One region of the Albidovulum salinarum genome, then DNA from elsewhere that is predicted to be linked to it. Evidence: riboswitches for the same ligand, from Rfam matches in the RefSeq annotation. Region 1 holds a riboswitch; the other holds the start of a gene.
The links. Region 1 has a riboswitch for thiamine pyrophosphate ahead of thiB (thiamine ABC transporter substrate binding subunit). Riboswitches for the same ligand answer to the same signal wherever they lie in the genome.

Region 1 (14,528 bases):
CGTCGAGACCGGCACCCAGCTCACCGTGAAGTGGCGCGGCAAGCCGGTCTTCATCCGCCGGCGCACCGCGGAAGAGATCGAGGCCGCCCGTGCCGTCGACGTGAGCGAGCTCGTCGATGCCGACGCGCGCAACGCCAACGGCACGGCCGGGGCGCCCGCGACCGACGAGAACCGATCCATGGACGAGGCCGGCGAATGGCTGGTGATGATGGGCGTCTGCACCCATCTCGGCTGCGTGCCGCTCGGCGACGGCGCCGGCGACTTCGGCGGCTGGTTCTGCCCCTGCCACGGGTCGCACTATGACACGTCGGGCCGCATCCGCCGCGGTCCCGCGCCCGAGAACCTGCCGGTTCCGACCGCGGCCTTCACCGACGAAACCACGATCAAGCTGGGCTGAGGGGACTGACCATGGCTGGTATTCCGCACGACCATTACGAGCCCAAGACGGGCTTCGAGCAGTGGCTTCACCGCCGCCTGCCGATCGTCAGCCTCGCCTATGACACGCTGATGATTCCGACGCCGAAGAACCTCAACTGGTGGTGGATCTGGGGCATCGTCCTTGCCTTCTGCCTCGTTCTTCAGATCGTCACCGGCATCGTTCTCGCGATGCATTACACGCCGCATGTCGACAAGGCCTTTGCCTCGGTCGAGCACATCATGCGCAACGTGAACGGCGGCCACATGCTGCGCTACATTCACGCCAACGGCGCCTCGCTGTTCTTCCTCGCCGTCTACATCCACATCTTCCGCGGCCTCTTCTACGGCTCCTACAAGGCCCCGCGCGAGATCACCTGGATCGTCGGCATCCTGATCTTCCTCGCGATGATGGGCACCGCCTTCATGGGCTACGTGCTTCCCTGGGGCCAGATGTCGTTCTGGGGCGCCACGGTGATCACCGGCCTCTTCGGCGCTATTCCGGGCATCGGCGAGCCGATCCAGACCTGGCTCCTCGGCGGGCCGGCCGTGGAAAACGCGACGCTGAACCGCTTCTTCTCGCTCCACTACCTCTTGCCCTTCGTCATCGCGGCGCTGGTCGCGGTGCACATCTGGGCGTTCCACACCACGGGTAACAACAACCCGACCGGTGTCGAGGTCCGCCGCGGCTCCAAGGCCGAGGCTGAGAAGGACACGCTGCCGTTCTGGCCGTATTTCGTGATCAAGGACCTCTTCGCGCTCGGCGTCGTTCTGCTGGTCTTCTTCGCGATTGTCGGCTTCATGCCGAACTATCTCGGCCACCCGGACAACTACATCCCCGCGAACCCGCTGGCGACGCCCGCGCATATCGTGCCGGAATGGTACTTCCTGCCGTTCTACGCGATCCTGCGCGCCTTCACCGGCGACGTCTGGCTGGTGCAGCTGGTGCAGTTCATCACCTTTGGCATCGTCGACGCGAAGTTCTTCGGCGTGATCGCGATGTTCGGGTCGATCGCGGTCATGGCGATCGTGCCGTGGCTCGACACCTCCTCGGTGCGCTCGGGCCAGTACCGGCCGATGTTCCGCTGGTGGTTCTACCTCCTGATCATCGACTTCGTCGTGCTGATGTGGGTGGGCGCGCAGCCGGCCGAGGGGATCTACACCTGGATCTCGCTCATCGCCTCTGCCTACTGGTTCGCCTACTTCCTCGTCATCCTGCCGCTTCTTGGCGTGATCGAGAAGCCGACCGCCCAGCCGGCGACGATCGAGGACGACTTCAACGCGCATTACGGCGCCAAGGCCCACGTGGCCGAGTGACGGAAAGGACCGATTGAGATGCTGAGGAAAATCGCAATCACGGCGGCCTCCGTCCTGGCGCTTTCGGGCGCGGCCCTCGCGGCCGGCGGCGGCGAGCAGCATATCGAGGACGTGGCCTTCTCCTTCGAGGGCCCGTTCGGGAAATATGACGAGCACCAGCTCCAGCGCGGGCTGCAGGTCTATACCGAGGTCTGCGCCGGCTGCCACGGCATGAAGCTGGTGCCGATCCGCTCGCTGTCCGACGAGGGCGGGCCGCATCTGCCGGAAGACCAGGTGCGCGCCTATGCCACCCAGTTCACCGCGATCGACAAGGACACCGGAGAGGAGCGCGAGGCCACGCCGAACGACTTCTTCCCGAAATCCGCGCTGGAGAACGCGCCCGACCTGAGCCTGATGGCGAAGGCGCGGGCGGGCTTCCACGGGCCCTACGGCACCGGCATCAACCAGTTCCTCCGCGGCATCGGCGGCCCGGAATACATCGTCTCGATCCTCACCGGCTATACCGGCCATGAGGTCGAGCAGGCCGGGACGACGTTCTATGAGAATTCCGCTTTCCCGGGCGGGCTGATCGCGATGAGCCCGCCGCTCGCGGACGGGCAGGTCGAATATGCCGACGGGCACGACAACTCGGCTCATCACATGGCCGAGGATGTCGCGGCCTTCCTGATGTGGGCGGCCGAGCCGAAGATGATGGCACGCAAGCAGGCGGGCTTCGTCGCGGTGCTGTTCATCGGGCTTCTGACCGTGCTTCTCTATCTGACCAACAAGCGGCTCTGGGCGCCCCACAAGGGCAAGAAGAAGGTCCAGGCCTGACACGGTGGCGCCGGGGGCGCTGCCCCCGGACCCCCGGGGTATTGGGGCAATGAAGAAGATATGGCGCGTCCCTTCGGGGGCGCGTTTTCATTTTCCGAGATAGGCGGCGAGCGCGGGCGGCGGGCTGTCGAGGAGCGCGGCGGTCGGGCGGGGCGGATGCGCGATGCCCCCGGCAACGACGATCGTCTCCGGCGCGAATCGGCGGGCGTCGTCGGGATCGTGGCTGACCATCAGCACCGTGGCGCCGGTCTCGGCGGCGATCTCGGCCACGAGGTCGAGCATCTCGGCCTTGAGCGCGGGGCCGAGGGCGGCGAAGGGCTCGTCGAGCAGCATCAGGGGCCGGGCACGCAGGAGCGCGCGGGCGAGCGCCACCCGGCTCTGCTGGCCGCCCGAGAGTCTGGCGGGCCGACGCGCCTCGAGCCCGGCGAGGCCGGTGCGCTCCAACGCGCGGGTAACGGCGGCACGTTCGGCGGGCGAGAGACGGAGGTCGGGGCGCAGGCCGAGGCCGACGTTCTCGGCCACGGTCAGGTGGGGAAAGAGGTTCTGGTCCTGAAACAGGATCGAGAGCGGCCGGCGCGCCGGCGGCTGCCGGGTGATGTCGGCACCGTTCCAGAGGACGCGGCCGCTGGCGGCGGGGTAGAAGCCCGCGATCACCGACAGAAGCGTCGACTTGCCGGCGCCGGAGGGGCCGATCACCGCGACGCGGGCGCCGGCGGCGACGCTGAAATCGGCGGTGAGCTGGAAGTCGTCCTGAGTGATGACGAGGGTGTCAAGCCTGAGCATCGGCGCGGCCTCCGCGGTCGAGGATCCAGAAGAGCGCAAGGCTGAGGGCAAGGAGCAGCACCGCCGCGCCGGCGGCGTCGGCCATGCGGTAGGCGCCCATCAGCCGGTAGAGTTGCAAGGGCAACGTCGCCCTCTCGGCATCGGCGAAGAGCGCGATGACGCCGAGATCGCCCATCGAGAGCGCCGCCGTCAGCCCGGCGGCGAAGCCGAGCGGATGGCGCAGCCGCGGCAGGGTGAGGTAGCGGAGCCGCGCGGCGCCGGAGAGCCCGAGGCTTTCCGCGAGTCGCCCGTAACCGGTTTCGAGATCGCGCGCGGCGGGGATCAGGGCCCGCAGGCAGAAGGGCAGCGCCATCACCGCGTTGACGGCGGCGGTGACCGGCAGGGCAAGCGCGGCGGGGCTCGCGAGCCCGCGGAGGAGCAGAAAGAGGCCGGTGCCGATGACGAGCGCCGAGGTCGCGAGGGGCAGCATGCCAATGGTTTCGAGGAGCCGCCCCTTGGTCCGGGCGATGGCGAGCGCGAGCGGCAGCGCTAGGAGGAGCGCGAGGAGCGTCGAGGCGAGCGCTACGAGAAGCGAGCGCAGGGCGGCCTCCCAGACCGGGGCGGGGAGCGTCGCGAGGCGTGGCAGGCCCGCGAGGATCACGGCGGCGAGGGGCGCGAGGAGAAAGAGGCTCGCGACCGAGATCGCGGCGGCGTCCTGCAGCTTCAAGGGAAGCGTCGCCGCATCGGGCCGGGCGAGCGCACGGTCAAGGCCGGCGCCGAAGCCCGCGGGCAGGGTGAGGCGGGCGGCGGCGAGCGTCGCCGTGGCGCAGAGCGCGAGCTGCAGGCTCGCGAGCTGAGCGGCGCGGCCGAGGTCGAAATCGAAGCGGAACGCCTGGTAGATCGCAAGCTCGACCGTCGTCGCCTTCGGGCCGCCGCCGAGTGTCAGCGCGACCGCGAAACTGGTGAGGCAGATCAGGAAGATGGTGACGAAGATGCCGGGGCCGAGCGCGCGCAGCATCGGCCGTTCCAGATGGCGGGATATGTCGGTGCTGGAAAAGCCGAGCGCGGCGGCGAGGCGGAAGCGCTCGGCCGGGATCCCGCGCCAGCCCTGAAGGAGGAGCCGCACCGCGAGGGGCAGGTTGAGAAAGACATGGGCGAGGACGACGCCCGACAGCCCGTAGATCGAGACCCGCTCCGCCCCCAGCGCGGCGAGCGCGTCGTTCAGGAGCCCGGCGCGACCGAAGATCGCGAGGATCCCCATCACCGCGACGATCACCGGCAGGATGAAGGGGGCGCCAAGGAGCGTGATGAGGACGCCCCGGCCGGGAAACCGGCGCCGGGCCAGCGCGCGCGCGACGGGGATGGCAAGGAGGAGGCTAAGGGCCGCCGAAAGGGCCGCCTGGGTCACGGTGAAGCGCAGCGCCGCCCAATCGGCCGGCCCGAGGCTGCCGAGCCCCCCGGCGCGGTGGATCACCGCACCGAGTGTGCCGAGCGTGAGCGCGAGGATCAGCGTCGCCGCGATCCCAGCACCGGCGCCGAGGCCGAGGCTCAACGGCTGAGCGCGGTCTGCCATTCGGCAAGTGCCGCGTCGCGGATCGCGGCGGCCTCGGTAGCGGAATAGAGCAGGCTTTTTTCCGGCCGAATCAGGGTCTCGAAACCCTTGGGCAGGCCGGCCGCCGGGGTGACGGCCGGGTACATCCAGTTGGTTTCCGGTATGAGCGACTGGAACGCGTCTGAGGTCATGAAGGCGAGGAAGCGGTCGGCCAGCGCGCCCTGGTCGGTGCCGGCGAGCTTCGCGGCGACCTCGACCTGCAGGTAATGGCCTTCGGTGAAGGGGGCCGCCGCCTTGGTGTCGTCGCTCTCGGCGATCAGGTGATAGGCGGGCGAGGTGGTGTAGGAGAGCACCATGTCGGCCTCGCCCTCGAGGAAGAGCCCATAGGCCTCCGACCAGCCCGGCGTCACCGTGACGATATTGTCGGCGAGCCCCGCCCAGATCTCGGGCGCGCGCTCGCCATAGGCCTGCTTGACCCAGTAGAGAAGCCCGAGGCCGGGGGTGGAGGAGCGCGGATCCTCGATCACGATTGTCAGGTCGGAGGCGGCGAGCGCCTCGAAATCGGCCGGGACAGTCTCGGTTTTCGTTCTGTCGTAGACGAAGGCGAACTGGCCCCAGTCATAGGGCACGAAGATGGGGTCGGCCCAGTCGATGGGCAGGCTCCAGCTCACGTCGAGCGCCGGGTGGTCGGCGAAGAGCCCGCTTTCGGCGGCTTTCGCGGTGAGGTTGGTGTCGAGCCCGAGCACGATGTCGGCCTCGGTGCTGTCGCCTTCGAGGAGCACGCGCGCAAGCAGCGCCGCGCCGTCGCCGGACGCGACGAAGTTGAGGTCGCAGCCGCACTCGGCCTCAAAGGCGGCCTCGACCTGCGGTCCCGGCCCCCATTCGGAGACGAAGCTGTCATAGGTGTAGACGGTCAGCACGGGCTTGTCCTGCGCGGCGGCGGTGGTGGCGCACAGGAGACCCGCGATCATCAGGGAATGTCTCATCTCTCATCCTCCAATGGTCAGGCGGGCGGAGATGGTGGTGGCGCGGGGCCGGACCTTCCCTCCGCCGGTCTTAACCGGTTCAGGTTCTACGGGTTCGCGTCGCCGCATCTCAGCCCTGGATCGAGGGCACCCCGAGGTGGGGCGCACCATAGCGCCGGCGGGGCCCGGCGCAAGCGGAAACGCGAAGGGAGGGGCGCTGCCCCTCGCCCTGGATCAGATCCGGGGCTCACCCCGGGATATTTCGGGCAAGATGAAGGGGCGGGGCGGGAGAATGCTTGAGCGGGGGCGCGGGCTTCGCTATGCCGCGAAGGCAAAGGAGCCCGCCCATGAGCCTCAACACGTTCGGACATCTCTTCCGCGTCACCACCTGGGGCGAGAGCCACGGGCCGGCGCTTGGCGCGACGGTCGACGGCTGCCCGCCGGGCGTGGCGGTCGACGAGGCGATGCTTCAGCACTGGCTCGACCGCAGGAAGCCCGGGCAGTCGAAGTACACGACCCAGCGGCGCGAGCCGGATGCGGTGCGCATTCTCTCCGGCGTCTTCGAGGGGCGGACCACCGGGACGCCGGTGCAGCTGATGATCGAGAACACCGACCAGCGCTCGAAGGATTACGGCGAGATCGCGCAGCGGTTCCGCCCCGGTCATGCCGACATAACCTACTGGCAGAAATACGGGATCCGCGACCCGCGCGGCGGCGGGCGCTCCTCGGCCCGCGAGACGGCGGCGCGGGTGGCGGCCGGCGGCGTCGCGCGCGAGGTGCTGAAGCTGCTCGCGCCCGAGGTCCGGATCACGGGCTACATGGTGCAGATGGGTCGGCTCAGGGCCGACCGCGACCGCTTCGACATGGCGGAGGTGGAGAACAACCCGTTCTGGTGCCCCGATGCCGCTGCGGCGTCGATCTGGGCCGGGCATCTCGACGAACTCAGGAAGTCCGGCAATTCGGTGGGCGCGGTGGTCGAGGTCGTGGCCTCGGGCGTACCGGCGGGGCTCGGCGCGCCGGTCTACGGCAAGCTCGACACCGAGCTGGCCGCCGCGATGATGTCGATCAACGCGGTGAAGGGCGTCGAGATCGGCGCCGGCATGGCGGCGGCGGAACTGACCGGCGTCGAGAATGCCGACGAGATCTTCATGGGCAATGACGGGCGCCCGGCCTATTCCTCGAACCATGCCGGCGGCATCCTTGGCGGCATCTCGACCGGGCAGGACGTCGTGGTGCGCTTCGCGGTGAAGCCGACCTCCTCGATCCTGACGCCGCGCAAGACGATCTCGATCTCCGGCGAGGAAAGCGAGATCGTCACCAAGGGCCGTCACGATCCCTGTGTCGGCATCCGCGCTGTGCCGGTGGGAGAGGCGATGATGGCCTGCGTGATCCTCGACCACCTGCTTCTGGACCGGGCGCAGACCGGCGGCGCGCGGGGCCCGATCGGGGCGTCGTGAGGCGGTAGCGGGCGGGCGAGGGAAGGGGCCGGCCGCGTGCGCCCGGCCCCGCCTGCGGTCAGATCTGTTTTTCCGGCATGAACACCCGCAGGCCGTTCAGGTCCGCGCTGATCCGGATCTGGCAGGTGAGGCGCGAGCGATGCGGATCGGGGTCATAGGCGAAGTCGAGCATGTCGGCCTCGATCGCTTGCTTGGCCGGAAGCCGGTCCACCCAAACCGGATCCACATAGACATGACAGGTCGAGCACGCGCAGGCGCCGCCACAGTCGGCCTCGATGCCGCGTACGCCGTTGTCGCGCGCCCCTTCCATGACCGTGCTGCCGTCCGGCACCTCGACGATGTGCTCCGCACCTCCGAACTCGATGTAAGTGATTTTCGCCATGGCTTGTCCTCCGTTGGCTGCGCCTATTGCCCGTGCATCCGCCGCTTGCGGTCGCGGGTTTCCCGCGTTGCCTCCTCCGAACCGTCGTGGAAGGTGCCGAACCACTTGTCCCAGGGCATTTCAGAATTGCCGTAGTTGCACTCGTAGTAGCGGTGATGGAGCTGGTGAAAGAAGGCGCCGATCAAAAACCGCGACTTGTCCTTCACCCAGATCCCCTCGTAGCCCGAATGCGACGAGGCCGCGCCGAGGAGGAGCCAGTAGGTGAGGAAGAGGAAATGCACCGGATGGGCGGGCAGGACCGCGAGCAGCAATAGCGCGCTGAAATAGGCGGCGCTTTCCACCGGATGCATCGAGTTGCCGGACCACGGGCCGGGATTGACGTTGCGGTGATGCACCGAATGGACGTGGCGGTAGAGCGGCGGCCAGTGGATCAGCCGGTGGATGACGTAGAAATGCAGGCTCTGCCACAGCGCCAGCAGCGGGAAGACGAGCACGAACCAGACCGGATGTTCGGCGAAGCCCAGCGTCGGCAGCGTGCCGTTGGCATAGAGCCAGCGGAACACGACCTCGTAGGCGGAGACGATCGGCACCGCCGAGGCGAGGTTGTAGAACATGTTGTCGGCAAGCTGCGAGTTGAACTTGTAAAGCGCGTTCTTGCGCTTCGACATCGGGCGCGGGTCGTATTTCAGCCGCTTGCCCTGGCCGTCGATCCCATAGAACCAGTAGTGCAGCCCGCCGGCGACCACGATCAGCGAAAGGTAGTTGCGCAAGAGCACCCAGCCGATCCAGCCGGGCTGGAAGGTGGCCTGCTCTGCGGTCACCGGTTGCAGCCAGAAGGCGACCACGAAGGCGAACGCGAGGAACATCGAGCGGTCGGAGACCTGCAGGTAGTTCGTCCAGAGCCATTTCGCGAGCTTGAGCGGCCTCGGCGGCCAGTGCCAGTAGGGCGCGTGCCGGACCGGCAGCTCCGGGTGCCAGTGCCATTCCCGGCTCATCGCGCCGGGCTCGGGTGCTGCGGCGCGACTGGGTTCGGCGGTGATATCGGTCATGGGGATGATCCTCACTCGGCCGCAACGCGCCGGTCGGCGCCCTGCGGGATGACCTCGTAGCCCGGCTCCTCCGGCTCGTCGTCGAGCATCTCGGGCGGGAAGCCCGGCGCGCGGATGTCGAGGCCGGTCGCCTCCTCGAGCCGTTTGATGATGTTCGGCGAGTATTCGCGGTCGCCGTAGCGGGCGATGCCGTCATTGAAGATGTCGATGAGGACGGGGCTCACCTCCAGCGGCACCTTGGCGCGGTCGGCGACCTCCTGGAAGAGGCCGATATCCTTCTTCACGAGGTCCATCGTGAAGGAGATGTCGCGCGATCCGTTCAGGATCACCTGGCTTTCGGTCTCGTGCACGAAGGAGGTACCGGAGGAGATCTTCATCGCCTCGTAAGCGGTATTGAGATCCATGCCGGCGGCCTTCGCCACCACCAGCGCCTCGCAGCAGGTGACGAGGTTCGCGGTTGCGAGGTAATTGGTCACGACCTTCAGGATCGAAGCGGAGCCGAGCGGCCCGGTATGCAGGATGCGCCGGCCCATCGTGGTCAGGAACGGCAGGATCCGCTCGAAAGTGACGCGGTCGCAGCCCGCGAAAATCGAGATGTTGCCGGTCGCCGCTCGGTGGCAGCCGCCCGAGACCGGGCAGTCGACCGCCGCGCCGCCCTGTCCGATCACCTTGGCGCCGAGGCGTTGCACCTCGGCATAGTCGGTGGTCGACATCTCCATCCAGATCTTGCCGGGGCCCACCTCGGGCAGCATCTCGGCCATCACCGCATCCGAGGCGGCGGGCGAGGGCAGGCAGGTGATCACCGCGTCGCAGTCGCGCATCAGCTGCGCCGGGCTCTCGGCGGCCGTGGCGCCGCGCTTGACGAAATCGGCCACGAGGGCCGCATTGAGGTCATGCACCGTGAGGTCGATGCCGTTCCGCAGAAGGCTCCCCGAGAGCTTGCCGCCCACGTTTCCAAGACCGATGAATCCAACCTTCATTCGCGCTCTCCGTCACCGCATCCCGGCCGGCCTGTCCGGCGACGGGCTCCTCGCGGTCCTCTCGCGGCAAGGGTAGGCACTGGCAAGCAAAAAGAATAACGAATATATTTGGCCGTTAGAGGCAAAATTTCTTTGGTCTAGCGACATGCAACGCCTGCCGAACCTGACCTGGCTGCGGACCTTCGAGGCGGCGGCGCGGTTCTTGAACTTCACCGAGGCGGGGCGCGAACTCGGCCTCACCCAGACCGCCGTCAGCCAGCATATGAAGGCGCTCGAATCCGCGCTCGGCTGCCGTCTCTTCACGCGCAAGGCGCGCGGTCTCGACCTGACCGATCTCGGCAAGGCCTACCTGCCGACGGTGCGCCAGGCGCTCTCAGACATCGGCCGCACCACGACGAGCCTCTTCGGCCCGACGGCGAAGCAAACCATCGTCGTCAAGCTGCCGATATCGACCGCGGCGCTCTGGCTCGCCCCGCTCCTGCCCGATTTCGCCCGCGCCCATCCGAAGATCAACATCCGCATGGTCTCCAACATCTGGGCGGATTCGACCCTTGGCGAGGATGTCGATGTCGAGATCCGGCTCGGCCACGGCGACTGGCCGGATGCGCAGGCGCTGAAGGTCTCGACCGAGGCCATCGTCCCGGTCACCGCGTCGCGGAGCGCCTCGCAGATCCGCGGTCCCGAGGATCTCGATGCCGGTCCCCTGATCCACATCCTCGGCCATGACGACAACTGGCGGCGCTACTTCGCCGCCGCGGGGATCGAGAGCGACGGCACCGGCCACCGCTTCGCCGTGGACACCTCGATTGCCGCGCTCGAACTGGTGGAGGCCGGAGGCGGCCATGCCTGCGTCGTCGCCCGCTTCGCCGAATGCGCGGTGCGCGCCGGCCGGGCCGTCGCCATCGTCGGCGAGCCGGTCGAGTTTCCGCAGGCACATTACCTCATGCGCCCCGCCACGGCGCGGCGGCCCCGCCCCGAGGCGGCGCTCTTCGAGGACTGGCTGCTTGCCCGCTTCGCCGAGGTCGCGGGCGCCTCCGGCTAGCGCGCCACCGCCACGACTGGCGCCGGAGCGCGTTTCGAGAGCTGCACCGCGAGGATGCCGGCCGCGACGATGACGACGCCGACGATGTCGGCGAGCCCGAGCGTTTCCCCGAGCAGGACCGCGGCTACAGCAACGCCGAAGAACGGGTTTAGGAAATGGTAGGTCGCGGCCCGCACGGCGCCGATGCGGTCGACGAGCCGGAACCAGACCCAGGTCGCGATCAGGCCGGGCACCAGCGTCGTATAGGCGAAGGCGAGCCCGAGCCGCGGCGTCCAGTTCACCTGCCAGCTCTCGGTCAGTGCCGCCGCCACCGCGAGGACGCCCGCGCCGACGAACATCTGCAGCCCGACGATCATTAGCACGTTGCCCTTCGACGACGTCCCCCGGACCGTCAGCGTCGCCACCGCGAGCGCCAAGGCCCCCGCGCCGCAGAGCGCGATACCCGGCAGGCTCACCCCGCCGGTGAGGCGCGAGCCCATGATGATCGCGACCCCGGCGACCCCGGCGACAAGCCCGGCGATTCCCAGGGGCCGCACCTTCTCGCCGAAGAAGAGCCAACCCAGCAGCGCCACCAGCAGCGGCATCGTCGAGGCGATGATCGCGGCAAGCGAGGCTTCGACCCACTGCATCGCGACGAAGTTGAGCCCGAGATAGAGCGCGTTCTGGCAGAGGCCGAAGACCGCGACCGAGCGCCACTGGCCGCGCGAGAGCCGCCAGCTCTGCCCCATCGCGCGGGCGATGCCGACGCCGATCAACCCCGAGATCAGGAACCGCAGCGACAGCGCGGTCAAGGGCGGCGCGTCGGCGACGATCATCCGAGCCGAGGTGAAGGCCGAGGACCACATCAGCGCGAAGGCGAGGCCCATGAAGATCGCGCGTATGTCCATTCCGTCCCTTCGGCCACCCTGCCGCCGCCCTACACGATCCCGGCCGGGAAACCAATATTTCGTGAGCGGCGTGACAGGCGCGGCCCCACATGGTTTCCTGCGGGGCAGAGACTCGAGGACAGGCGCCGAGAAGGGACCGGACGAGCGATGAAGAAGCCCAGCCCCGGCGGGAGCCAGACTCCCGATGTGAAACGCAGATGCCACCGCTGCCACGGCACGGGGCGGGTGCCCTGCACGATCTGCGGCGGCAAGGGCGAAGTGGCGCGCGGGGCGGACCACCGCGGCAACCCGCAGTTCGACCGCTGCACCGGCTGCTTCGGCATCAAGGTCTCGCGCTGCCCGGCCTGTCGCGGCGACGGGTTCAGCTGATCTCGATGCGGTCCAATCGCCGCACGGATCAAGCAGATAATGCGGCAATCTGTTCTTCTGCGCACACAGGCTGAGTGCCTGCGCGACTCCTATCTTCGGGTCGATGCGCTACCCTGTCGGGACAGCAGCAGGCTGCCTTGCCCTTGAAGGAGGAAAAGATGAAGCACGTCATAGCCGCCGCCGCGTTCCTTGCCGCGGCGACGGGCGCCGCCAGCGCTCAGGATCCGGTCTGGGACGGCAACACCGTGGTCCTCGAAGCCCAGGAACTCGCCCCCGGCGTCTTCGCCGTCGTGCCCGAAGGCGCGGCCGGGATGGCCGCCGAGGGCGCGCCGATCGCCACGACCGGCGGTTTCGTCATCGGCGAGCATGCGGTGCTGGTCGTGGAATCCATGCTCAACGAGCGGCTGAATCGCCAGTTCTTCGACCTGATCGCGGCGCGGACCGACAGGCCGGTGCGCTACCTCGTCAACACGAGCTTTCACGGCGACCATTCCTACGGCAACGCCTTCGTGCCCGAGGAGGTCTCGATCATCCAGCACGAGGCAACGGCGGCCTATATCGGGGAACATTTCGAGGCTGACCGCGCCTTCATGATCCAGAATTTCGGCGCCGGGCGCGGCATTGAGGAGGTCGCACCCGTCACCGCCGACCTTCTCGTCGGCGCGGGCGGACATCTCGCGGTCGATCTCGGCGGGATCGCCGTCGAAATCCGCGACTTCGGCTTTGCGCAGACCGGCGGCGACCTGTTCGTCTCGGTGCCGGCGGCCAAGGTGCTCTGGACCGGCAACGCGGTCGTCGCCGAGAAGCCGGCGCTGCCCTGGCTGCTCGACGGCCATCTCGTCGAGACGCTGGAGACGCTGCGGAGCGTCCATGCCGCTTTCGACGCCGATACCCGCGTCGTGCCGGGGCATGGTCCGGTGACCGGGATGGAGGCGATCCATTGGCACGTCGACTATCTCGGCGCGGTGCGCGACGGGGTACAGGCCGCGGTCGACGAGGGGCTCAGCCTGGAGGAGACCGTGGCGCGGGTGACGCTGCCCGACTACGGCGGCTATGCGCTTTTTGGCTGGGTCCATCCGGGGCTGAATGTGCCGGCGGCCTACAACGACCTGAAATGATACGGTACCGGACGTGAGGCAAGGTGGGTATCAGCCGAGCTTGCCTGACACGCCGCCCCGTCCGGTTTGCCGCCGGATCACGGACAATCGCGCCCGCCGCCCAAAACAAAGGCCGCCCGAAGGCGGCCCAAGCGATGGTGGCGGCGTCCGCGCGGGACTCAGCCGTTGACGGTGTCCTTCAGCGCCTTGGCGATCGAGACCTTCACGACCTTGTCGGCCGGCTTCATCATCGTTTCGCCGGTGGCGGGGTTGCGCACCTGGCGCTCGGGGCGGGCGCGGCACTGGACCTTGCCGATGCCGGGAATGGTGACGGCGCCGCCGGCGGCTACCTCACGCGTCACGACCGAGGCGATCGCGTCCAGCGCGCCCGAGGCGGTTTTCTTATCGGCGCCCATCTCTTCGGCCAGAGCGGCGACGAGCTGGGTCTTGGTCATCGGTTTCGACATGTATGTCTCCTCACTGTGACCCCTCGGATGGGGGTTATTCTGCGCCATTAAGCGTCATGTAGTGTTGCTACACAATCTTTTGTGGCCCAAAGCAAGCGATTTTCGCGGTTTTTCGGGGATTCTGGCCGTTTTGCCACGCCCTCAGAGGAACGCCGTCTCCTCGAAGCTGCGCAACTTCCGGCTGTGGATGCGTTCGAGCGGCATGTCGCGCAGCCGCTCCATCGCCCGAACCCCGATCAGGAGGTGCCGGCTGACCTGGGTGCGGTAGAAATCCGTCGCCATGCCCGGCAGCTTCAGTTCGCCGTGCAAGGGCTTGTCGGAGACGCAAAGGAGCGTGCCGTAGGGAACCCGGAACCGGAACCCGTTCGCCGCAATCGTGGCGCTTTCCATGTCGAGCGCGATGGCACGGGACAGCGACAGCCGGTGCACCGGCCCGGTCTGGTCGCGAAGCTCCCAGTTGCGGTTGTCGACCGTGGCCACGGTACCCGTCCGCATGATGCTTTTCAGCTCGAATCCCTCGACCTCGGCGACCTCCGCCACCGCCTCCTGCAGCGCGATCTGGATCTCCGCGAGCGCCGGGATCGGCACCCAGACCGGCAGGTCGTCGTCGAGCACCCGGTCCTCTCGCAGATACGCATGGGCGAGGACGAAGTCGCCCAGCGACTGGCTGTTTCTCAAACCGGCACAGTGGCCGACCATCAGCCAGGCATGGGGGCGCAGCACCGCGATATGGTCCGTCGCGGTCTTGGCGTTCGACGGGCCGACGCCGATGTTGACCAGCGTGATCCCCTGCCCGCCGCGCCGCTTGAGGTGGTAGGACGGCATCTGCGGCATCTTCGGCAGCACCGGGATGCCGCCATCGGCATCGGTGATCTCGTGGTTTCCGGGCGACACGAAGCTCGTGTAGCCCGAGCCCGGATCGGCCAGCGCCTGCCGGGCGAAGGCCTCGAACTCGTCGACATAGAACTGGTAGTT
Region 2 (14,528 bases), on a different contig from region 1:
GAACACCTCCTGCGCCTCGGTCTCCAGTTCCAGCGGCATCGTCAGGCCGGTCACGCAGGCGACGCGCGGGTCCTCGAAGCCTCTGAGCAGCGCATCGAGCCAGCCCGCCTCGGCCACGGCATCGTCGTCGATGAAGGCAACGACCTCGCCGCGCGCCTCCGTCAGTGCCCGGTTGCGGGCGTTGTCGAGGCCCTTGACCGGTTCGAGCACATAGCGGACCGACGGGAAGCCGGCGACCAGCTGGCGGGTCGCCTCCGTGGACGGGCAGTTGTCGACGACGAGGATCTCCTGGCCGAGATCCGCGAATGACGTCAGAGCGGCGAGCGCGCGGCTCAGATCGTCCGGCCGATCCCGCGTGCAGATCGCGATGGTCGCCGAGCGGACCGACCCTTGTGGCGGCGAAAAATGGGAGCGGCGCGCCAGTTCCACGGCCAGCTCGCGGCGGATCGCCGGGCCGATCGCGCGGTGAACAGTGCCGCGCGCGACCGCCCCGTCGCGAACCGGCACCGTCACCATGCCAAGCGGCCGGGCACCGAGCCGGATCAGGAAGAGCGCCCGGTCGTAGCCGTCGAGACCGGTCCATTCCCCGCCCGCCTCGGCAATTCCGATATCGAGGATCCGGGTCGCCATCGGCCTATCGGCGCCGATCCGGCCGACAGGCGTCACGCGGATCGCGGCGACCCGCTGCCGGCGCCATTCCGTAATGTCCTGAACTCAATTCGCGCCGACCCTCAATCCAATGCACCACTCAAAACATTCCGGCGTTCACCGGCCACACCGGGCGGCACGTCGACCGGCACCGGCACCGCCGCGAGCGGCCGGCCGAGCGCGATCATGTCGTCCCGGAACCGCCGCAGGCCAGCGTCGAGCGTGATCCCGGCGCGCCAGCCCAGAACTTCCAGGGCGCGGGAGGGATCGCCGACGAAACCGCGCACGTCGTAGCTCCGCCTGTCCGCCACTTTCACGGTCGATGCGGAGCCTGCGGTGTCGACCGCGGTCTCGGCGAGGTCGAGCAGCGTCGTCGGCACCCCGCTCGCCAGATGCACGGTCGGCAGCGATGCGGCGCCATCCGAGAGCATCCGTGCCGCGGTCATCAGCCCCTTCACGCAATCCTCGACATGGACGAAGTCGAGCACCATGTCGGAGCCCGAAACCTGCAGCTCCTCGCCCGCGAGCGCGCGCCACAGGAACGATGGCACGGCACGGTCCGGATGGTCGTTCAAGCCACCGTAGACGTTGGAGAGCCGGAGGATCGCGCAGTGCAGCCCGGTGGCTCGGGCGGCCTCGACGAGAAGCTCGCCCTCGACCTTGCTGCGGCCGTAGTGATTGACCGGGCGGATCGCCGCGCCTTCCATCACCGGCAAGAACAAGGGATCGCCGTAAACCTCGCGCGAGCTGGCGAAGAGGAGCCAGGGCGCCTGGCGCTGCCGGGCCACGGCCGCCAGGAGGGAAGCTGTCCCGCCGACGTTGACTTCGTGGCAAAGACGCGGATGGGTTTCGCCCCACATGACGCGGGATATCGCCGCCAGATGGACAACCCCCTCGCAGCCGCGCATCGCGTGGTCGAGGGCACCGAGGTCGCGAATGTCGTCTCCGAGCAGGATGTCGTAATCGACGACATCATGCCCGCCCGCTCGAAGCGCGTCCGAAAACCAGCGCCCCACGAGACCCTCGCTGCCGGTCACAAGAAGCCGCATCGCCGCCCCTTTCCTTCGCCGGGGCAACCACACGCCCTCTCCGCACCAACTGACACGACATGGCCCAAACACGCGATCCGATCCGGGATCGCCGGGCGCTTCGGGGCAGTGGTCAACCGATCCTGCATTCGCGCCCGTCCCAGTCTGGCCGGAGGTCGCGACCCCTTAAGAATCGCGACGGATTGTGCGCCGATGGTACACGCATGGGCACGTTTCCGGAACAGGCGTCTTTCCCGTTTGCCATGTCGCGTCCGGAAACCGCTGTGCGCCCCCCGAGACCACTTGCCCGCCGCAAAACCTTTCCCCGATAATGGCATACGCATCTGACGGCAGTCGGTGCTACCCGTTCGAGGCAACCCGCAAGGCCGCACCGATGACCGCCGGGAACCGCAGGCACATGGTCCGAAGGAGCAAGGACAGGACCGCTCCGGCGTCGGAGACGACGCGCCGCGCGCTCTGGAGTCTCCTTGCCGCCGCGCTCTGCCTTTCGGTCTGGCTCGCCAACGGGCCGCCGCTTTTCTACTACGACACCATCGGCTTTCTCGAACAGGGCGAGAGCATCCTTTCGTCGCTCGGCCTGCCCGCGGACGCCCCGGCAACGGCCACACCGGCAGGCGCCGGAGCGGAGCCCGGCTCGGCCCCCGCACAGGACCGCGTCGTCAACGCCAGCCGCTCGGCGATCTACGCCCTCTTGCTCGCGGGCATGATCCGGGCGGCCGGCTCCGGCGGGATGATCCTGCTCAACCTCGGCCTGCTCTGGCTCGCGGTCCGGGTCGTCGTCCGGCAGCTCCGCCCGGTGGACGCTGTCGCGCCGCATCCCCCGAACCTGACCGCGGTCGCGCTCGCCGCGGCCTGCCTCGGATCGGCGCCGTTCTATGTCGCGTTCCTGATGCCGGACATCTTCGCGCCGGTCCTGATCCTGATGCTCGCGGCACTTTGCGCTTTCTGGCCACGGATGGACCGGATCGACCGACTGGCCGCGACCGCGCACGCGCTCGCGGCCATCCTCGTCCATCCGTCGCACCTCCTGATGGCCGCGGTGATCCTGCCCGTCGGACTCCTGCTTTCGCCCGCGACGGCGGGCCGCCGGTGGTGGACCGCCCTCGGCCTCATCGGGCTCCTCGTCGGGACCGGCGTTGCCGAGCGGCTGGTCTTCGGCTACGCGGTCGAGCGGTTCGAGAAGAAGACCGCCCACTACCTGCCCTTCGTTACCGCGCGGCTCATCGACGACGGCCCCGGACGCCGCTATCTCGCCGCGCACTGCCCGGACCCGGACCTAGCGACCTGCGCGCTCTTCGACGCGCTGCAGGCGGGCGCGGACCCGAAGCGGTTCGATGCCCCGAACATCATCTTCGCCCAGAGCCGGGAACTCGGCTCCCTGCGCCGCCTACCGGTCGAGACGCAGCAGGCGATATCGCACGAACAGTTGCGGTTCCTCGCGGATGTCGCGCGGAGCGCCCCCGCAGGCCTCGTCTTGGCGCTGCTGCGCAACGTGGCGACCCAGATCGGCTATTTCCGCATCGACATGACCATCCCCACCGAGGCGCTTCTGGCCATGCCCGACCCAAGCGGGCCATCCGCGGGTCTGGGCGCGGGCCGCCTGTCCGGCCCGGATCGCCAATGGCTCGCGCCCCTCGCGTGGCTCCACGGCACGGTCTACCTACTGTCCGCGCTCGCCCTTGCCGGCATGTGCCTCGACCGCCGCAGGCCGGCGGAACTTCGCACGATGACGGTTCTGGTTCTCTTCGGCATCGTCGTGAACGCCGCGGTCTGCGGCGGCCTGTCCGAGCCGGCGCACCGGTACGGCGCGCGGGTCATGTTCCTCCTGCCACTGACCCTTGCCCTGCTCCTCTCGATCCGCGCCGCCAAGCCCCGCACCATCGTCATCCGACGACGGAGCGGAACCGGGCGCGCGAGCCCGCACGACGGCGCTTGACGCCCGCTCGGCGACGCGCATAACGTGCCGATACGTCAGGGGAGTCCCGCCTAGGGGACTGAGAGGCTGACAGCATGGGCGACCATGCGGTGACGCGACCCTTTGAACCTGACCCAGTTGATGCTGGCGTAGGAAGACCGAAGGGTGCCATCCGGCCTCTTTGGGCCGTGTGGCCCGCCAACCGGGCCGAAGCGGTCCCTTTCTGCCTCATGTGTTGCTTGGGTCTCATCGAGTGCACTTGAGGAGACGCCATGACCACGCCCACCACTCCGCCCCGGATCACCACCGGCGCCCTGCCCGCTTCCTGCAAGATCCATGTCCCCGGCCAGATCCATGACATCCGCGTGCCGATGCGGCGGATCGCGGTCGGCGGCGGCGAGGCGTCGCTGACGGTCTACGACAGCTCCGGCCCCTACACCGATCCCGCCACCGCGACCGACATCGCGACGGGCCTGCCCGTCGTCCGCAACTGGCTCGCACCCCGCGACGACCTCGAAGCCTACGCGGGCCGCGAAGTCACCGCCGTCGACAACGGCTTTGCCGAGGGCGCGCGGCTGGTGCCGGCCTTCCCCTCCCGCCGCCAGCCGCTGCGCGGCAAGGACGGCCGCGCGGTCACGCAGATGGCGAGCGCCCGCGCCGGCGTGATCACCCCCGAGATGGAGTTCGTCGCAATCCGCGAGAACCTCGGCCGCATGGAGGCCTGGCACGCCGCCCGCGACGGGATGGATTTCGGCGCGTCGATCCCCGACCTCGTGACCCCCGACTTCGTCCGCCGCGAGATCGCCGCCGGCCGCGCGATCATCCCCGCGAACGTCAACCACCCCGAGCTCGAGCCGATGATCATCGGCCGCAACTTCCTCGTGAAGATCAACGCCAATATCGGCAACTCCGCCGTCACCTCCTCGATGGAGGAGGAGGTCGACAAGATGGTCTGGGCGATCCGCTGGGGCGCCGACACGGTCATGGACCTCTCGACGGGCCGCAACATCCACAACATCCGCGACTGGATCCTGCGCAACGCGCCGGTGCCGATCGGCACGGTGCCGCTCTACCAGGCGCTGGAGAAGGTCGGCGGCATCGCCGAGGACCTGAACTGGGAGGTGTTCCGCGACACGCTGATCGAACAGGCCGAGCAGGGCGTCGACTATTTCACGATCCATGCCGGGGTGCGGCTCCACATGATCCCGATGACCGCGAGCCGGGTGACCGGCATCGTCAGCCGCGGCGGCTCGATCATGGCCAAGTGGTGCCTGCACCATCATCGCGAGAGCTTCCTTTACGAGCATTTCGACGAGATCTGCGACATCGCGCGGGCCTATGACGTCAGCTTCAGCCTTGGCGACGGCCTGCGCCCCGGCTCGATCGCGGATGCCAACGACGCGGCACAGTTCGCCGAACTGGAAACGCTCGGGGAGCTGACGAAGATCGCCTGGGCCAATGACTGCCAGGTGATGATCGAGGGGCCGGGCCACGTGCCAATGCACAAGATCAAGGCCAACATGGACAAGCAGCTTCACCATTGCCACGAGGCGCCGTTCTACACGCTCGGGCCGCTCACGACCGACATCGCGCCGGGCTACGACCACATCACCAGCGCCATCGGCGCCGCGATGATCGGCTGGTTCGGCACCGCGATGCTGTGCTACGTCACTCCGAAGGAGCATCTCGGCCTGCCCGACCGCGACGACGTCAAGACCGGGGTGATCACCTACAAGCTCGCCGCCCATGCCGCCGACCTCGCCAAGGGCCATCCCGGCGCGCAGGCGCGCGACGACGCGCTTTCCCGCGCCCGGTTCGAGTTCCGCTGGGAGGACCAGTTCAACCTCTCGCTCGACCCCGACACCGCCCGCGCCTTCCATGACGAGACGATGCCGAAGGAGGCCCACAAGGTCGCGCATTTCTGCTCCATGTGCGGGCCGAAGTTCTGCTCGATGCGGATCAGCCACGACATCCGCGCCGAGGCCGAGAAGGCCGCCGGCATGGCGCGGATGGCCGAGAAGTTCCGCGAGGGCGGCGAACTGTACCTGGACGTCGCGGAATGATGTTCTCGGTCCTCGGGGCCGGCGTCGCGGGGCTTTGCGCCGCGACGATGCTGGCCGAACGCGGCGCGCGGGTCGAGGTGATCGACCCCGCGCCCGATCCGCAGGGCGCCTCCTGGTATGCCGGCGGCATGCTCGCGCCCTTCTGCGAGGGCGAGAGCGCGCCCCTTTGCGTCGTCGAAAACGGTCGCCGCGCGGTCGATTGGTGGGCGGCGCGCGTGCCGGGCGTCGTCCGGCGCGGCACGCTCGTCGTCGCCCCGCCGCGCGACCGGGCCGAACTCCACCGCTTCGCCCGCGCCACAAGGGGCCACGCGCCCGCCGATCCCGGCAGCCTCGAGCCCGACCTCGCCGGGCGTTTCGCCGAAGGGTTCCACTATGCCGACGAGGCGCATATGGACCCGCGCGCGGCTCTGGCCGCGCTCAGGGCGCGGCTCGCCGCGATGGGCGTCGCGCTGCGCCTCGGCACTGATGCGGAACCGCGGGGTCAGGTGATCGACTGCCGCGGCCTCGCGGCGCGCGACGCCCTGCCCGAACTGCGCGCGGTCCGGGGCGAGATGCTTCTCGTGGAGGCGCCCGAGGTGACGCTCACCCGCACCGTCCGGCTCCTCCATCCGCGCTTTCCCTGCTACGTCGTCCCGCGCGCGGGCGGCCGCTTCCTCATCGGCGCCACGATGGTCGAGAGCGACGATCCCGGCCCGATCTCCGCGCGCGCCACGATGGAGCTCTTGTCGGCCGCCTACGCGCTCCATCCCGCCTTCGCCGAGGCCCGCGTGATCGAGACCGGCGCCGGCCTGCGCCCGGCCTATCCCGACAACATCCCCCGGATCGTCGAGCGCAACGGCCGGATCCACCTCAACGGCCTTTACCGCCACGGCTTCCTCCTCGCCCCCGCGCTGGCCGAGGACCTGGCCGCCACGCTTTACCAGGAGACCCGCCATGCGTCTTGAACTGAACGGCGAGCCCGTCGAGGTCCGCGCGACGACGCTGGCCGAGCTCGTCGAGGAGCAGGGCTACCCGCCTCGCGCCGTCGCCACCGCGCTCGACGGCGTCTTCGTGCCGGTCCCCTGCCGCGCCGCGACCACGCTCACCGACGGTGTGAAGGTCGAAGTGTTGTCGCCGATGCAGGGAGGCTGAGATGGTCTACGGCACCGCGCTTTCCTCGCGCCTGATGCTCGGCACGGCGCAATACCCCTCGCCCGCGGTCCTCGCCGAGGCCATATCCGCCGCCGGGGCCGAGGTCATCACCGTCTCGCTCCGCCGCGAGGGACCGGGCGGCGGCGCCTTCCGTGACCTGATCCGCGCCTCGGGCTGCCGGATCCTGCCCAACACCGCCGGCTGCCACAGCGTGAAGGAGGCGGTGACCACCGCCCACATGGCGCGCGAGCTTTTCGGCACCAACTGGATCAAGCTCGAGGTGATCGGCCATGCCGACACCTTGCAACCCGATGTCTTCGGCCTCGTCGAGGCGGCGCGGATCCTCGCCGCCGACGGTTTCGCGGTCTTTCCCTACACGACCGAGGACTTGATCGCCGGCGAACGCCTGCTCGCGGCGGGCTGCGAGGTGCTGATGCCCTGGGGCGCGCCGATCGGCTCCGGCCAGGGCCTGCGCAACCGCGAGGGGCTCCGGGCGATGCGGGCGGCGTTTCCGGGCGTGCCGCTGGTGATCGACGCCGGGCTCGGCGCGCCGAGCCAGGCGGCCGAGGCGATGGAGATGGGCTATGACGCGGTGCTCCTCAACACCGCCGTCGCCAAGGCCGCCGATCCGGTCGCGATGGCCCGCGCCTTCGCGCTCGCCGTCGAGGCGGGCCGCGCCGCGCATCTCGCGGGCCTGATGCCGCCGCGCGACATGGCGCGGCCCTCGACCCCGGTCTTCGGCATGGCGGAGCTCGCGTGATGGACCGCTTCTACCTGATCGTTCCGGACGCCGAGACGCTGACGCGGCTCGTCCCGCTCGGCGTCCGGCTGGTGCAACTACGCCTCAAGGACATACCCGACCGCGCTGCCCAGATCGCGCGGGCCATCGCCCTCTGCCAAAGCCACGGCACGGAACTGGTGATCAACGATCACTGGCCGGAGGCGATCGACCTCGGCGCCGGCTTCGTCCATCTCGGGCAGGAGGATCTCGACACCGCCGACCTCCCCGCGATCCGCCGCGCCGGGCTCCGGCTCGGGATCTCGACCCATGACGAGGCCGAGCTTGAGCGCGCGCTGTCCTGCGATCCCGCCTATGTGGCCCTCGGTCCCGTCTACCAGACGCTCCTCAAGAAGATGCCCTGGGCGCCGCAGGGGCTCGACCGGGTGCGAGAGTGGAAGCGCCGGATCGGCGCGCTGCCGCTCGTCGCCATCGGCGGCCTCACGCCCGAACGCCTGCCCGGCGTCTTCGCCGCCGGCGCCGACAGCGCGGCGGTCGTGACCGACATCCTCCGCGCGCCGGACCCCGAGGCGCGGACACGCCACTGGATCGAGGCCACGCGGTGACCGGGGGCCGCAGCGCATGAAGACCGTGCTCGTCATCGCCGGATTCGATTCCGGCTGCGGCGCCGGGGCGGCGCGCGACCTCGCCGTGCTGTCCACGCTCGGCTGCACCGCACGGGTCGCGCTGACGGCGGTGACCGCGCAGACCGACCGGAAAGTCACGGCCTGTCAGATCGTGGCGCCCGCGCTCCTCTCGGCACAGATCACGGCGGCCTTCGACGCGGGGCCTGTCGATGCGGTGAAGATCGGCATGCTCGGCGGCGCGGACACCGTCGCCGCCGTCGTGGCGGCCCTGCCCCGCGGCATCCCGGTCGTCCTCGACCCCGTCCTCGCCGCCTCCTCCGGCGCCGCCCTTCTCGACAAACCGGGGCGGGAGGCGCTGATCGCATCGCTCCTCCCGCTTGCCACGGTCGTCACCCCGAACCTGCCCGAAGCAGCGCTGCTGACCGGACGCCCACCCGCGCGCGACGACAAGGAGCGCACACGGCAGGCCAAGGCGCTGCTCGCGCTCGGCGCCGGTGCGGTTCTCCTGAAGGGGGGGCACGATGACGGAGAGGACGCCTGCGACTGGCTGTTCTCGGCGGCCGGCATAAGTGCCTTCCACGCCCCGCGCCAGGGCCGGACGCGCCGGGGAACCGGCTGCACCTTCGCGTCGGCCCTCGCCGCCGCCCTCGCGAACGGCGTGCCGCTCGATCGGGCCGCACGTGATGCAAAGGCGGTCACCGCAGCGTATATTTCGGATTGTTCAGAACCGCAGGCGGACCCCTGAGCCACTCCGGCGGGACGCGAACCGCTTCGGTTAGCGGGCCGGAGCCGTGCCTGACGGGATCCGCGGGCGTTGTACATCTCACGCGACCTCATCGGCCGGCCTATCCGGCGGCGGGTCCGCTTCAAACCTCCGCGGTCATCCCTGCGCGGTCAGTCCCTCAAACGATTTTCGGAGTCCCCGACCACCTTGATGAGCGGTCGCTCTGTAAAGAACGTGAAGAAAACGTCGACTACAAGCACGGCAGCCCGGGTCAATGGCCAGAGCGCCAACATGGAAATCGCGGTCTCGAGTTCCTGCATCACAAAAAACAAGCAGAACGACAACAAAGCCAGAACAAGAGCGAAGCGATCGATAATCCTATAAAGGGTCATGTCTCACCATCCGTCTCGTTGTATTATTCCTCCTTAGCTGCTCTACCTCTTTGGTTTTCTTGTTATTGTTGTCACAAAACGCCGGTACCCGGCCGCCTCACTGGACGAGAGGCGCCGGCTCTTCCACGATGATCTCCGGCTCCTCGACCGGCATCTCCTCGACTTCTTCGAACTCCGCCACCGGCATCGCGCGGCTGACGCCGAGGTCCGAGGCCAGCTCGTCGAGCAGATCCTCGGTACCTTCCGGCGTCAGCGGCTTGTTCGACTCATTGACGATACGGGCTTCGGAATCGGACAGGAAACCGTCGAGGGCCATCTGCTCCTCTGCCTCCTGGATGTTCATTGCTTCTGTGTCGGCGGCCGTCTGGGCTGCCGCAAGGTCGACGCCATCGCAGTTCGCGGCACAGCTCACGATGCCGTCCTCGACCGAATAGACCGGGTCGCTGACGAGTGCGCCGTCATTGAGGAAATCGGCCAGATCCTGGTCGGAGACCTCGATCGCGTCGAAATCCACGAAGGTGTCGAGCGCCGCTTGCTCGGTTTCCGTCAGTTCCTCGCCAGCGGCCGCCTTGGCCGCGAGCTGGTACTGCGACAGCGCGCCGATCGTGCCGTTGAAGTTCTGGTTGCGGATATGGGCGTCGAGCGCCGACTGGCTGGCATTCGAGGCGTTCCACTTGCCCTTCAGCCTCGGATGCAGCCGCGCGGCACCCTCGTATTCGCCCTCGTAATCGTATTCGGCAGCGGCGATCTTGGCCTTGCCGAAGGGCATGGGCTTGACCTTGGGCTTGCCCACGAACTCCTCGCTTGTGAAGGTCTTCTGGGCGCTCTTGGTCGCACCCTTGGCGCCATTGCCGCCCTTGCTCTTGCCTGCACCTTTCGAGCCACCCTTGCCGCCGCCCTTGCCGCCTTCGCCGCCCTTGCCGTTGCCGTTCTTGGCATAGGCGACATCGGGTGCAGCGACCGTCGCGACGAAGGCCGCCGCCCCGAGCGAAGCAATGGCGAAGCAGGCGACTTTCAGGAAGGTGTTGGCAGGCGAGGGCATCTGGCGCTCCGGCAAATTCTGGTTGTTGGGTCCGCTCACCGACCGCGCGGCCATTGCCCGGGAATCAGCGACGGATTGATCGTCACCCCGAAACAACCACAGACTGCTTGAACCGAATGACAACGCGGCATTCATCTTCGGTTAATCTTGGTTTTGCTAAGAATTTCTGATGATCAGGCGCGTTGTTCTCGCATGTCTTGTTGCTCATGCCCTGGCGCCCGTCCCGGCGCAGGCGGCCAGCGTGCGCGAACTGAGCCAGAAGGAATTGCGCCAGAGCGTCAACGCCGGCCGCAGCCTCAGCCTCCAGAAGATATACTCCTCGATCTCGCGCAGCGTATCCGGCGATCCCGTCGATGTGCGCGCCTTTGACGCGGACGGCATCTGCTACAACGTCCTCGTGATGCAGCCGAACGGAAAGCTCGCCTCGGTGGTCGTCGACGCCTCGACCGGGGCTGTCCTGTCGCGGTTCTCGGCGCGCGCGAAGGCGGTGCGCGAAGCCGCCCGCAAGACGAACAACGGCATGACCGCCTCGGCGCAGAAACCCGGCAAGGCCAAGGGCAGCAGCAAGAGCAAGTCCGGCAAGAGCAAGGGCGGCGGTGGCGGCGGCGGCAACGGTGGTGGAAACGGCGGCGGCAACGGTGGCGGCAACGGACCGAAATAGTCTATCATCCGCGAAGCACTCACCAGCCGGGACCGTGACCAGACATGCGGATACTGATTGCCGAGGACGAAACCGTTCTGTGCGAGCAGATCAAGCGCGCGTTGATTGCCGAGGGCCGGGCCGTCGATGTCGTTCATGACGGCGAGGAAGCGGCCTTCATGGGCGGCACCGAGCCCTACGACCTGATCATCCTCGATATCGGCCTGCCGAAGAGGGACGGGATCTCGGTCCTGAAGGAATGGCGCGGCCAGGGCGTGGCGACACCGGTGCTGATCCTGACGGCGCGGGACGGCTGGACCGACCGCGTCGACGGCCTCGACGCGGGCGCCGACGACTACATGTCGAAGCCGTTCCACATGCCCGAGCTCTCGGCCCGGGTCCGCGCGATGCTGCGGCGGCGGTCGGGCACGGTCAACCCGGTCTTCCGCAAGGGCAATGTCGAGTTCGACACCCGCAACAACCGCGTGACCCTGGGCGGTTTTCCGGTCGAGCTGACGTCGCAGGAGGCCGCGGTCCTGTCCTATCTCGCGCACAATGCCGGGCGGCTCGTGTCGCGCAGCGAGTTGGCGGAGCATATCTACGAATATGACAATGACCGCGATTCCAACACGATCGCGGTCTTCATCACGCGCCTGAGGAAGAAACTCGGCCCCGACTTCATCCAGACGGTCCGCGGCAGCGGCTACATGATCGACAACGGCTGATGCGGTCCCTCAGGCACCGCGCGATCGTCGGCGGCCTGATCTGGGCCGCCATTGCCCTCGCGGTGGGCGGGGTCGCGCTCTACTACATCTTCGATGTCGCAACCCAGCGGCGGTTCGACGACACCCTCCTCGACCGGCAACTGCAGCTCGTCTCGGCGCTCGGCAACACTGAGGGCGACGTCGACCTGGTCGAGGACTTCCTGACCGACCCGGCCTATCTGCGGCCCTATTCGGGCCGCTACTGGCAGATTTCCGGCGCCGAGACCGACACGGTCGCGTCGCGCTCGCTGTTCGATTCCCTCCTGCCGGAGCCGCGCGACCCCGCGCCCGAGCCAAAGTTCTGGACCGGCGCCGGCCCGGAGGGCACGGTGCGCGGCGCCTACAGCCTCGTCGAACTGGATGACGGCACGTCCTGGACCGTGATGGTCGCGGAATCCCTTGCCGCGCTCGAACTCGAACGCCAGCGGTTCCGCCAGGGCCTGCTGTCGACGCTGGCCCTGATCGGCGTGCTCGGGATCGCCGGCGCGATCCTGCAGACCTCGGCGATCGTGCGTCCGCTGACCAAGCTGCGCGAGGATGTCGCGCACCGCTGGGACCGCGAGGAGGCGCTCGATCCCGGCGACTACCCGAGCGAGGTCGCCCCGCTGGTCGCCGACATCAACACGCTGCTCGAACGCAACCGCGACATCGTCGAGCGCGGCAGGCGCCAGGCGGCCGACCTCGCCCATGCTCTGAAGACACCGTCGGCGATCCTGCGCAACGCGCTCGATTCGCTGGAGCGGGATGGCACCGACATCGCGCCCGCCAAGGAGGCGCTCGACCGGGTCGATGCCCAGCTCCTGCGCTCCCTCGCCCGGATCCGTGCGGCGAACAGCGGTGCCACGACGCAGGCGCTTGCGAACCTCTCCGGTTCGGTGGACCGCATGGCGCGGCTCTTCCGCTCGATGCCCGCCACCCGCTCGAAGGATTTCCGGACCGAGGCGGATCCCGATCTCCGCATCCGGATGGACATGCAGGATCTCGAGGAGGTTCTCGGCAACGTCCTCGAAAACGCCTTCCAGTGGTCGCGCAGGACGGTGCGGCTCGCCTGCGGCAATTCCGGTTCCGAGACCTGGATTGCGGTCGAGGACGACGGCCCCGGCATTCCCGACCATGCGCGCCGCGAGGCGCTGCGCTCCGGCGGGCGGCTCGACACCTCCGCGCCGGGAACCGGCCTCGGCCTCGCCATCGCGACCGATCTCGTGCAGGCCTATGGCGGCACGATCACGCTCGGCGATTCCGCTGCTCTCGGCGGTCTGTCGGTCCGGATCTCGATCCCGACACGGCTCGGGCTCGGTCCGGTCCGGACGTGAACGCGGCGGCCACGGGGAGTGGCCGCCGCGCAGGTTCGGGCTCCCGGGAAGTAGGAGGCGAACCTATTCCGCCGCCGCCCGGGCGGTCCCGGTCTGCAGGTAGGATTCGAGCGAGTCGTCGAGCGCATCCTTCCACGGCGTGTGGTGCAGGGGCGCCATCGTGCCGGTGATGACCGAGCGATAGGCGTTGTTGCGGAAGCCCATGATGTCCTTCTTCTTGTGGTCCTTCCACTCGAAGAAGGCCTCGCAGGCGCCGTCGACGTCGAAGCTCGGGTAGTCGGTCTCGGAGATCAGTTCCTTGACGTAGTCGCCCTGATAATGGATCGCGTCATGCGCATCCTTGCCGGCATCCTCGCCCGCCACGCGGTCGACGACGTCCTTCATCAGCACCGCCTTGTCGGACGGGATCGCGATCCGGCCCATGATCGCGTCGCGCACCCACCAGGCCTGGGCGTCGAACATGTTGAAGGTGAACCACTGGTCCTGCATCCCGACGTAGAACATCGCCGGATTGTGGACATAGACGACGCCCTTGTAGAGATCGTTGGTCGCCAGCCGGTTCGCGGTCTTCAGCCGCAGGTCGTCCGGCAGGAAGTTGAAATAGTGCTTGTAGCCGGTGCAGAGGATGATCGCGTCGACGACCTTCGTGGTGCCGTCGGCGAAATAGGCGGTGTTGCCGTCGACCTTCTCGAGCGCCGGCCGCTCTTCCCAGTTGTCCGGCCATTTGAAGCCCATCGGAGCGCTGCGATAGCAGGAGGTGACGGACTTGCAGCCGTATTTCCAGCACTGCGAGCCGATATCCTCGGCCGAGTAGGAGGCGCCGACGACGAGGATGTCCTTGCCGCGGAACTCGCGGGCGTCGCGGAAGTCATGGGCATGAAGGACGCGGCCGTTGAACGTGTCGAACCCCTCGTAGAAGGGCACGTTCGGCGTCGAGAAATGGCCCGAGGCGCAGATCACATGGTCGAAGTCCTCGCTGTAGGTGCGGTCCGTGTCGTGGTCATGCACGGTGACGGTGAACTTCTTGGTTTTGTCGTCGAAGCTGACCCAGCGGACCGGGCTGTTGAACCGGATCCACTTGCGCACGTCGGCCTTCTTCACGCGGCCCTCGATATAGTCGAAGAGCACTGCCCGCGGCGGGTAGGAGGCGATCTGCTTGCCGAAATGCTCCTCGAAGGAATAGTCGGCGAATTCGAGACCTTCCTTCGGACCATTCGACCAGAGGTAGCGGTACATCGAGCAATGGACCGGCTCGCCATTCTCGTCGAGGCCGGTGCGCCAGGTGTAGTTCCACAGGCCGCCCCAGTTCGACTGCTTCTCGAAACAGACCAGTTCCGGGATCTCCGCGCCCTTCTGGGCGGCGGACTGGAAGGCCCGCAACTGGGCCAAGCCGGACGGGCCTGCACCGATGATGGCTACGCGTTTCCTCATTTCGACCTCCTGGTGGTATGAACCAATTTCGCGATCTGGTTCCTTTGGTTT

Region 2: linked by a shared signal. The riboswitch ahead of thiC (phosphomethylpyrimidine synthase ThiC) and the one ahead of thiB (thiamine ABC transporter substrate binding subunit) in region 1 are both predicted to bind thiamine pyrophosphate.

Annotation. Positions count from the first base shown of each region.
Region 1 covers NZ_JAOVQO010000007.1:175,741-190,268, reverse strand. The annotation lists gene petA (ubiquinol-cytochrome c reductase iron-sulfur subunit) at 1-397, shown strand, start outside; gene petB (cytochrome b) at 409-1,731, shown strand; gene OEZ60_RS09405 (cytochrome c1) at 1,750-2,544, shown strand; gene OEZ60_RS09400 (thiamine ABC transporter ATP-binding protein) at 2,632-3,327, opposite strand; gene OEZ60_RS09395 (ABC transporter permease family protein) at 3,314-4,879, opposite strand; gene thiB (thiamine ABC transporter substrate binding subunit) at 4,855-5,844, opposite strand; TPP riboswitch at 5,884-5,988, opposite strand; gene aroC (chorismate synthase) at 6,171-7,280, shown strand; gene OEZ60_RS09380 (2Fe-2S iron-sulfur cluster-binding protein) at 7,339-7,662, opposite strand; gene OEZ60_RS09375 (sterol desaturase family protein) at 7,686-8,711, opposite strand; gene OEZ60_RS09370 (NAD(P)-dependent oxidoreductase) at 8,723-9,691, opposite strand; gene OEZ60_RS09365 (LysR substrate-binding domain-containing protein) at 9,837-10,733, shown strand; gene OEZ60_RS09360 (DMT family transporter) at 10,730-11,620, opposite strand; gene OEZ60_RS09355 (hypothetical protein) at 11,768-11,989, shown strand; gene OEZ60_RS09350 (MBL fold metallo-hydrolase) at 12,148-13,107, shown strand; gene OEZ60_RS09345 (HU family DNA-binding protein) at 13,266-13,553, opposite strand; gene OEZ60_RS09340 (AMP nucleosidase) at 13,695-14,528, opposite strand, start outside.
Region 2 covers NZ_JAOVQO010000004.1:207,101-221,628, forward strand. The annotation lists gene OEZ60_RS05835 (glycosyltransferase family 2 protein) at 1-630, opposite strand, end outside; gene OEZ60_RS05840 (NAD-dependent epimerase/dehydratase family protein) at 732-1,697, opposite strand; gene OEZ60_RS05845 (hypothetical protein) at 2,008-3,633, shown strand; TPP riboswitch at 3,661-3,785, shown strand; gene thiC (phosphomethylpyrimidine synthase ThiC) at 3,885-5,675, shown strand; gene OEZ60_RS05855 (FAD-dependent oxidoreductase) at 5,675-6,619, shown strand; gene thiS (sulfur carrier protein ThiS) at 6,609-6,806, shown strand; gene OEZ60_RS05865 (thiazole synthase) at 6,808-7,566, shown strand; gene OEZ60_RS05870 (thiamine phosphate synthase) at 7,566-8,150, shown strand; gene OEZ60_RS05875 (hydroxymethylpyrimidine/phosphomethylpyrimidine kinase) at 8,167-8,916, shown strand; gene OEZ60_RS05880 (hypothetical protein) at 9,066-9,287, opposite strand; gene OEZ60_RS05885 (hypothetical protein) at 9,385-10,368, opposite strand; gene OEZ60_RS05890 (PepSY domain-containing protein) at 10,499-10,990, shown strand; gene OEZ60_RS05895 (response regulator) at 11,035-11,694, shown strand; gene OEZ60_RS05900 (sensor histidine kinase) at 11,694-13,046, shown strand; gene OEZ60_RS05905 (NAD(P)-binding domain-containing protein) at 13,110-14,477, opposite strand.